DNA from 4 places in the Streptomyces lienomycini genome. Region 4 is predicted to be linked to each of the others. Evidence: riboswitches for the same ligand, from Rfam matches in the RefSeq annotation. Region 4 holds a riboswitch; each other region holds the start of a gene.
What was found. A riboswitch is a leader RNA that binds a small molecule or an ion and turns the genes downstream of it on or off. The one in region 4 is predicted to bind cobalamin.
Positions count from the first base shown of each region.

Region 1: linked by a shared signal. The riboswitch ahead of BJ961_RS06160 (ribonucleoside-diphosphate reductase subunit alpha) and the one ahead of BJ961_RS15625 (ABC transporter substrate-binding protein) in region 4 are both predicted to bind cobalamin.
Region 2: linked by a shared signal. The riboswitch ahead of BJ961_RS25995 (cobalamin biosynthesis protein) and the one ahead of BJ961_RS15625 (ABC transporter substrate-binding protein) in region 4 are both predicted to bind cobalamin.
Region 3: linked by a shared signal. The riboswitch ahead of BJ961_RS09580 (energy-coupling factor ABC transporter permease) and the one ahead of BJ961_RS15625 (ABC transporter substrate-binding protein) in region 4 are both predicted to bind cobalamin.

Region 1 covers NZ_CP116257.1:1,297,300-1,299,489, reverse strand. The annotation lists gene mctP (monocarboxylate uptake permease MctP) at 1-193, shown strand, start outside; gene BJ961_RS06165 (GNAT family N-acetyltransferase) at 272-778, shown strand; cobalamin riboswitch at 845-988, shown strand; gene BJ961_RS06160 (ribonucleoside-diphosphate reductase subunit alpha) at 1,117-2,190, shown strand, end outside.
Region 2 covers NZ_CP116257.1:5,693,221-5,695,410, reverse strand. The annotation lists gene BJ961_RS25995 (cobalamin biosynthesis protein) at 1-919, opposite strand, end outside; cobalamin riboswitch at 1,026-1,167, opposite strand; gene BJ961_RS25990 (DUF397 domain-containing protein) at 1,360-1,599, shown strand; gene BJ961_RS25985 (hypothetical protein) at 1,722-1,874, opposite strand; gene BJ961_RS25980 (hypothetical protein) at 1,871-2,190, opposite strand, start outside.
Region 3 covers NZ_CP116257.1:2,076,077-2,078,266, forward strand. The annotation lists gene cbiQ (cobalt ECF transporter T component CbiQ) at 1-288, opposite strand, end outside; gene BJ961_RS09575 (energy-coupling factor ABC transporter substrate-binding protein) at 289-687, opposite strand; gene BJ961_RS09580 (energy-coupling factor ABC transporter permease) at 684-1,376, opposite strand; cobalamin riboswitch at 1,407-1,590, opposite strand; gene BJ961_RS09585 (potassium channel family protein) at 1,630-2,175, opposite strand; gene BJ961_RS09590 (chloride channel protein) at 2,172-2,190, opposite strand, start outside.
Region 4 covers NZ_CP116257.1:3,446,653-3,448,842, reverse strand. The annotation lists gene BJ961_RS15625 (ABC transporter substrate-binding protein) at 1-952, opposite strand, end outside; cobalamin riboswitch at 1,016-1,201, opposite strand; gene BJ961_RS15620 (fasciclin domain-containing protein) at 1,276-1,935, opposite strand.

The sequences.
Region 1 (2,190 bases), 2.1 Mb from region 4:
CGAGATCGGCTACATCGGTCTCACCGCGTTCGTGCTGAACGTCCTGGTCACGGTGGTCCTCACCTTCGTCCTGAGGGCGGTCAAGGCGCCCGACGGCGTCGACGAGACCAAGCCGGGCGACTACACGGCGGACGCGGGCGACGCCGGTGTCCAGGTGGAGCTGCCGCCGGCCACGGCGGGCAGCTCGCACTGATCCCCGCCGCGCGAACGAGACGGGCCGTCGGAGAAATCCGGCGGCCCGTTGTCGTACCCGTCGGGCACACTCGGCGTCATGGACTTCGTCATCCGGCGGGCAACGGCCGAGGAGTACGACACCCTCGGCGAGATCACCGCGCAGGCCTACCTGCGCGACGGCCTCCTCGACTTCGGGGAGAGCGACTCCTACCTGGACGAGCTGCGCGACGTGGCCAAGCGCGCCGCGGCCGCCGAGGTGCTGGTCGCCGTGGCCGACGGCCGGGTGCTCGGCGGCGCGACCTTCGTGCCGTGCGGCGGCCCCATGGCGGACATCGCGCGCCCCGGCGAGGCCGAGATACGCATGCTCGCCGTCGACCGCGAGGCACGCGGTCGCGGGGCGGGCGAGGCCCTCGTGCGGGCCTGCGTCGACCGCGCGCGGGCCGTCGATGGCTGCCGGAGCGTCGTGCTGTCGACCCAGCGCACCATGCGCACCGCCCACCGCCTCTACGAGCGCCTGGGCTTCGCCCGCACGCCCGACCGCGACTGGAATCCCCTGCCGGAGCTGGACGACATCATGCTGCTCACCTACGAACTGACGCTCTGACACGGGGCGCGGCACCCTGCCTGGACACAACATCTGGGGGTGCTCGCGTCCCCCGGCACAAGATGTATGCTCGTGCTCGCTGTCGCCGCAGGGGAATCCGGTGCGAATCCGGAACTGTCCCGCAACGGTGTACTTGCGTGCATCCGTACGTCTTCACACGTGCGCGCACGCCTGTCCAGTCCGAGGACCTGTCGACAGTGTGCCCGGCCGTCCCGGTCCGGGTGCCATGACGTCCGGGCCTCGTGGAGTGGGCCGGTGGACGCGACGCCGCGTGCGCTCGTGAGCTGCCCCCTGCCCTCCCTCCGCCAGGCCCCGTGCCGAGCGAGGGAGTGCCCCACGTGACCATCGCGCCAGCCGACCCGGCTTCAGCGACGCCGGTGACCGCCGTCCCGGTGACAGCCGCGCCCGCGGCCGAGGAGTCCGACGGCCCCGGTGCCGCCCTGCTGCGGACCCTGACCGGGCTGACCGCCGACCTTCCCGGTGCCGACCCCGGCCGGGTGGCCGCCGCCGCGCTGCGCGGCCGGTCCGCCCGCGCGGACGAGGCGGAGCTGCGCGAGCTGGCCACGGAGGCGGCCGCCGGGCTGATCTCCGAGGACCCGGTCTACTCCCGGCTGGCCGCCCGGCTGCTGACCGTCGGCATCCGCGCCGAGGCCGCCTCCCAGGGCGTCGTGACCTTCACCGACTCCGTCGCCACCGGCCACCGCGAGGGCCTGATCGCCGACCGCACCGCGGCCTTCGTACGGCTGCACGCGGACCGGCTCGACGCGCTGGTCGACCCGGCCGCCGACGACCGCTTCGGCTACTTCGGACTGCGCACCCTGTACAGCCGCTACCTGCTGCGCCACCCGATCACCCGCAAGGCCGTCGAGACGCCCCAGCACTTCCTGCTGCGGGTCGCCGCCGGACTCGCCGAGGACGACTCCCCCCGCTCGGTCGACGAGGTCGCCGCGCTCTACGGCCTGATGAGCCGCCTGGACTACCTCCCCTCCTCCCCCACCCTCTTCAACTCCGGCACCCGGCACGCCCAGATGTCGTCCTGCTACCTCCTGGACTCGCCCAAGGACGAGCTGGACTCCCTCTACGACCGCCTCCACCAGGTCGCCCGCCTGTCCAAGCACGCCGGCGGCATCGGCATCGCCTACTCCCGCGTCCGCGCCCGGGGTTCGCTGATCCGCGGCACCAACGGGCACTCCAACGGCATCGTCCCGTTCCTGAAGACGCTGGACGCCTCGGTCGCCGCGGTGAACCAGGGCGGCCGGCGCAAGGGCGCGGCGGCGGTCTACCTGGAGACCTGGCACGCGGACGTCGAGGAGTTCCTGGAACTGCGGGACAACACCGGCGAGGACGCCCGCCGTACGCACAACCTGAACCTCGCGCACTGGATCCCGGACGAGTTCATGCGCCGGGTGGAC
Region 2 (2,190 bases), 2.2 Mb from region 4:
CGCCCGCGCACACGCCCAGCGCCAGCCAGCCCACGCGCCGCGAGAGGCGCACGGCCCGGTCGATGTCGCCGGAACCGGCCCGGACGGCGCGTCCCGCCGCCCCGTTGAGGACGGGCCGGTGCTCCACCCGCCCGCCGTAGGAGAGCGTCCCGCCGAGCCGCACGCCGAGCGCGCCCGCGAACGACGCCTCCACGGGCCCGGCGTTGGGGCTCGGATGCCGCCCGGCGTCCGCACGCCAGGCGCGTACGGCGCCCCGCGGATCGCCACCGGCCGCGGTGGTCAGTACGGCGGTCAGACGGGCGCCCGGCCAGCCCGCGAGGTCGTCCAGGCGGGCCGAGGCCCAGCCGTAGCGGCGGTACCTGGCGGACTTGTGGCCGACCATGGCGTCCAGCGTGTTCACGGCCCGGAAACCGAGCAGTCCCGGGACTCCGGCCACGGCGCCCCACACCAGGGCGCCCACGACCGCGTCCGAGGTGTTCTCGGCGACGGACTCCACGACGGCCCGGGCGATCCCGTCGGCGTCCAGCGCCTGCGGGTCCCGCCCGCACAGGTGCGGCAGCCGCGCCCGCGCCGCCTCGACGTCCCCCGCCTCCAGGGCCCGCCCGATCGCACCGGCCTCCCGGGCGAGCGACGTGCCGCCGACCACCGCCCAGGTGGCCGCGCCCGTCAGTACGACGGAGACGGCGGGAGAGCGGCGTACGGCCCGCGCGGCGGCCGAGCCGAGCGCGGCGGCGCCACCGGCGCACACGACGGTGTGCAGCGCGCCCCACCCCCGGTGGTCCCGCCACAGCACCTGTTCCACGGCACCCGCGGCACGGCCGAACGCGGCGACCGGGTGTCCGCGGCGTGGATCGCCGAGGAGGAGGTCACCGAGAAGACCGGCGGCGGCGCCGTACGCGAAGACGCGTCCGGCACGCACGGCTCAACCGGCCGTGGGAAGGGAGAGTCGAAGCGTGTCGCTGATGAGCCTGGAACGGCAGCCGCGCATGGCGATATGTCCTCACTCAGGGTGTCCGCGCCCTGGTTCGAAGAGCACGGCGGCGAGAGTTCCTGGCTCCCGGGAATCCTGACCCCCGGTCACAGTGGCGGGACCGCGCCGGATTCGCACCGGGCTTCCTCTCCTGCCGCCGTAGATGGCCCCGGAAGTCCACCACGGCCCGCGAACACCCGTCAACCTGGCGTTGACCTGCGGCGCCGGGTGTGCTGAGGCCCACACCGTCGAAAGCTCGCCAGGTCCACGACATCGACGCTTTCTGGGCTCTTCCCCGGTGGGCAGGCTGGGAAGACTGGAGGGGACGGAAGCGCGTGTACGCGGGCGGGGGACAGCGGTGGGGCGGCGAGTGATGGTGCCGAGGCCGCGTGACGGCCGGTGGGCCGGAGGAGGTGGGTGCGATCGAAAGCGAACGGTCAGGGCACGCGTGGTTCAAGAGCAGCTATTCCACCGACGGGGGTGAGGCATGCGTCGAGATGGCCGTCGGGGGCGGACGCGTACTGGTACGTGACTCGAAGCAACGTCGACACGCTGTGCTCGCCTTTCGTCACGCGTCGTGGTGTGGTTTTCTGGCGGGGCTTGTGGACCCGGATTCGCGCGGTGTCTGACCGCCGCGCGGGGGGACGGGAGGTACACGCATGGCAGACCGAATCAAAGGGACCGCTTCCGCGCGCCCGGGGTGGCCCGGTACGCGTGGAGACCGGATGACCGGGGCGGCGCCGTTGGCGCTCTACTGCTCGGTGGTGGGGGTCCTCGCCGTCGGGCTGGGCGCGCTGGTCGCGTTCCTGGCCCCGGGCGGTGCCGCCCGGGGCATGGTGTGGCTGGTGGTGACCGCGGCGGTGGCCGTGGGCGCGGGGCTGTGGTGGGGGCTCACTCCTGTCACGGACCGCCTCCGCGTTCTGAACCGCGCTCTGACGGCCGTGGAGCCTCGGCGGCGCCACCACTGACGGGCTGGGCGGGCGCCGACGCGGCCCGGCCGCGCAGCGCCCTGCCGATTCCGGCACCCAGGGCGGCGAGGAGGGCCGCGCCGAAAGCGCCGATGGCGGCAGTGGTGAGGGGGGACGCGGAGCCGTGCGGAAGGCTGGGCGCGACCCGCGTGGCGAGGGCGATGCTGAACAGCAGGATGCTCCCGCACGCCGTGCCCAGCAGGAGACGGGCGGAAATCAGCCGGATCTCTCCGGCCACCCGGGCGTTCTCCA
Region 3 (2,190 bases), 1.4 Mb from region 4:
CTCCGCCGCCCCCAGAAACCCGTCGGGGCCCCCGACCCGCACCAGCAGGGGCAACGCCCCCGTCACACAGAACCCCAGCGGCACCCGGTAGGCCCGCCACAGCCGGCGCCCGGGCACGCCCGCCGGGCCGAGCAGTACCGCGAGCGCCGCCACCAGCACCAGCGCCGCGCCCGGCCAGGGCGGCAGCGAGATCGCCAGCACGGTCAGGCCGAGACCGAGCACCGCCTTGTCCACGGGATGGCGGCGGCGCCACCGACTGCCGTGCGCCGCCGCGTCGATCGGCAGCACTCAGTCCCCTTCGGGGGCGTCCCCCGGCACTGCCCCCGCCACTGCCCGGGTGGGCGCCGTGTCCGCCCCCGCATCGGCCAGAGCCGCCCCCGTCACCGCCCGCCGCTCGCCCTGCCGGCGGCCCCGGCGCAGGCCGAAGTAGTACGCCAGCACGCCCGCGCCGAGCGCCGCCTGCAGCGCGAACAGCGCCGACTCGACCTCCCCGGACGGCGGTTCGTACAGCGGCGAGAACCACGGCTCGTAGTCCGGTTCGATCTCCGTGATCGCGGTCTCCGCCTCGGCGTCGGCACCGGCGAACGGCTCCTCCTTGTGGTCGCCGAGCCCCAGCACCAGCGGCAGCACCGCCAGCGCGACCACGACGAGCAGCAGCAGGGCGTTGATCTTCGTACCGCGCTTCACCGGGCCACCGCCCCGCGCTCGCCGGCCTTGGCCAACAGGACGCCCAACCGCGTCAGTTCGCCCTTGCTCGACTGCACGAGCAGCCGCATCACCACCACCGTCAGCAGGCCCTCGCTGACCGCGAGCGGGATCTGCGTGACGGCGAAGATCGACCCGAACTTGCCGAGCGCGCCCAGGAACCCGCTGCCCGGGTCCGGGAACGCCAGCGCCAGCTGCACGCTGGTGACGCAGTAGGTGGACAGGTCGGCGACGAACGCGCCGAAGAACACGGTGACCATCAGCGGCACCTCGTAGCGGCGCAGCAGCCGGTAGACGCCGTACCCCGCCCAGGGGCCGACGATCGCCATCGAGAAGACGTTGGCGCCCAGCGTGGTCAGCCCGCCGTGTGCGAGCAGCAGCGCCTGGAAGAGCAGGGTGATGGTGCCCAGAACCGCCATGATCGGCGGCCGGAAGAGGATGGCGCCCAGACCGGTGCCGGTCGGGTGCGAGCAACTCCCGGTGACGGACGGCAGTTTCAGGGCGGACAGGACGAACGTGAAGGCCCCGGAGGCGCCGAGGAGCAGCGTGCTCTCCGGGTGCTCCCTGACCTCACGGGTGAGTGACCGTACTCCGTGGACGACGAACGGCGCGGACGCGACACCCCAGGCGATCGCGTGCGCCGGTGGCAGAAAGCCCTCGGCTATGTGCATGGCTCAGCAGACCCTCTCCAGCACCTCGTGGATGGACGACGCGCCTTGGCCGGTCTCCTGGCTTACGGGTACCACCGCCCGTGCTCCGCCTTCCCGGGTCGCAAGGACCCAGTGGCTGCCCCTGAGGGCCGGAGCCGGACTTCCCGATTCACAGTGGCGAGGGCCGCACCGGCATCACACCGGTTTCCCGTTCACCAAGGCGTGGCGACAGTAGTGCGCGCACGGGGGCGGGCACAAGCGGGCCCCACCGCGGTCAGCGGGAGCGGCCACGGTCGGTGCCCCGGACCACCATGTCGCGCATCCTGGTGGTCAGCGCCGTGGCGGCGGCCGTCAGGAAGACGAAGCTGTACGTGATCTGCAGCACGGCCACGATCCTGGCGGCCTGCCCCCGCGGGGTGATGTCCCCGTAGCCGACCGTGGCGAGCGTGACCACGGTGAAGTACAGCGCGTCGACCCGGGTCCGCAGCCCGCTGAACTCGCCGGGCTGCTTGGCCAGGGCGTAGTAGGTGGCCGCGAAGACGTGCACGGACAGGACGATCAGCAGCGAGATGACCACCCCGGGCCGGCTGTCCGGCCGGTCGAGGAGCACGTGGCGGATCTGCCGGAGCAGCAGCACGGCCACGCCCGTCAGCAGCGCGGCGAACAGCACCCAGCTCAGCACGGGGCGCTGCGGGCCCAGTTGGTCGAGGGGGAGCAGGAAGTAGGCGGCGACCACCGCCACCGCGATCAGGCCGCGCACGAGCCAGGGCAGGACGGCATGCCGGTCGGCGCGGGGCCGTCCGGCCCGGCGTCCCCTCACCGCCGCGCCCCCGGC
Region 4 (2,190 bases):
GGTTCCTGGTCACGGGGTTGGACTCCAGGAACTCGATCTTCTTCGCCGCCGTCTCGGCGGTCTGGGACCTGCGGGTGAGGTCGCCGAGGACCAGGACGTCTGGGTTCCGGTCGGCGACGGTCTCCCAGCCGGTCTGCGGCCACTCCTCGTGGGTGTCGTCCATGGCGTTCTCGGCGCCGACCGCGCGGGTGATGATGCCCGGGGCACCGCAGCAGCCCGCCAGGTAGGGCGAGGTGGAGTTGGCGAACCAGTACATGAGGGTGACGCCGGAGGCGTCGATGCCGGATGTCGCCTTGTCGACCCTTGACCTCAGGTCGGCGACGAGCTTCTCGCCGCGCTGTTCGACGCCGAAGAGGCGGGCCAGGTCGCGGACTTCGCCGTAGACGGTGTCCATGGTGAGGGGCTCGGCCCGGACGCCGTCGCCGTCGCCGCTGTTGTCCTTGCCGGCGCAGTCGGACGGGGACAGGTAGGCCGGTACGCCGAGTTCGGTGAACTGTTCGCGGGTGGCCACGCCGCCGGTGCCGAGGGTGGAGGCGAAGGAGGCGGTGACGAGGTCGGGTTCCGCGTCCAGGACCGTCTCGAAGGACGGCATGTCGTCGGCGAGCCGGGGGACGCCCGCGTTCGCCTTCTCCAGTCCCTTCATGACCGGGTCGGTCCAGGTGGCGGTGCCCGCCATGCGGTCGGCGAGGCCGAGCGAGAGCAGGATCTCCGTGCTGCCCTGGTTGAGGGAGACCGCCCGCCGGGGCGGCGCGGCGACCCGCACCTGGTGCCCGCAGTCACTGACGGTGCGTGGCCGACCGGCGGCGTCGGCCGGGGCGGCCGGGGCGTCGGTGCTCGCGCCGGCGCCGCAGCCGGAGGCCAGCAGGGCGGCGGACAGCAGCAGGGCGGGGGCGCGGACGGCGCGGTGGGGGCGGAGGAGGCGGCGGAGACCGCCGGGGCGCGCTGCGGGCACGGAAGATCCTCTGGCGTCGAGGGCTCGTACGCGAAGCCCGTTCGTACGGTGCGGCCCGCGCCGCACGCGGCACGGGTGCCAGCAGGTCTTCGGACTCGGGTTCGACCGGACGGAACGCCTTCCCGGCCGGCGTACGCCGGCCAGTGGCCCGTGTTCCGCCCGTCCCCCTCACCGCTGCGCGTCAGTTCCGGATTCGCACCGGATTCCCTGACCCACCAGGTGGGTTCGACTGGCTTGCGCAAGCTACCACAGGGTCGGCGCGTGGGCCGGGGGCGGGCCTCTGCCCGACCTGTCCCCGGCCCACGTGTCCGCCCGCCCGCGTGTCAGCTCTTCGGCATGAGGACCGTGTCGATGATGTAGACGTTGGCGTTGGCGGTCTTCACGTTGCCGCAGACCACGCCGGCGGAGTCGTTGACCTTGTAGGACTCGTCCGAGCCCGAGGTGGTCAGCTTCGACTTCTGCAGGGTGTCGAAGGAGCCGTTCTCCAGGTCCTTGGGGGCGAGCTTCTGGCCCACGACGTGGTAGGTCAGGATGTCGGTGAGCATCGCCTTGTCGTTGAGGACCTTGTCCAGGTCGGCCTTCGGGATCTTGGCGAAGGCGTCGTTGGTCGGCGCGAAGACCGTGATGTTCTCGGCGTTGTTGAGCGTGTCGACCAGTCCGGCCTTCTTGACCGCGGAGACGAGCGTGGACAGGGCCGGGTTGTTCGAGGCGGCCGTGGCGACCGGGTCCTTGGCCATCCCGTCGAACGAACCGGCGCCCTCCTTCGGCACCGTGGAACAGGCCGGGCCGAACGGCTCGTCGGAGTCCGCCATGCCGCCGGAGGTGTCGGCCGACTTGTCGTCGTTCGCCGCGGGCGCCGAGGAGGCGGCCTGGGCGGAGTCCGAGGAGCCGCTGTCGCCGTCGTCGGAGCAGGCGGCCAGGGACAGGGGCAGGACGGCGGCCGCGACGACGGCGACGGCGGAGCGGCGGATGCGGGCGTTCATGGAGAATCTCCCTGAAAACGGGCAGCTTGAGGGCTGCGTTGAAGCGGTGTCGTGGTGCAGAGCTGCGGTGGTGTGCGGCGGTCCGCCGAGTACGCGGCGCCGTTACGTGAAGGCCGGCCGACCCGGTTGCGGGGTCAGCCGCCGGTTCGCTGTCGGCGTGGTCTCGGTTCTTCGCTCACACGGGTAATCCGAAGCCGGCTCGGGTCCGGATTGGTCGCCCACCCGATCGAGTGAAGAAATTTCGGGGGCACCTCT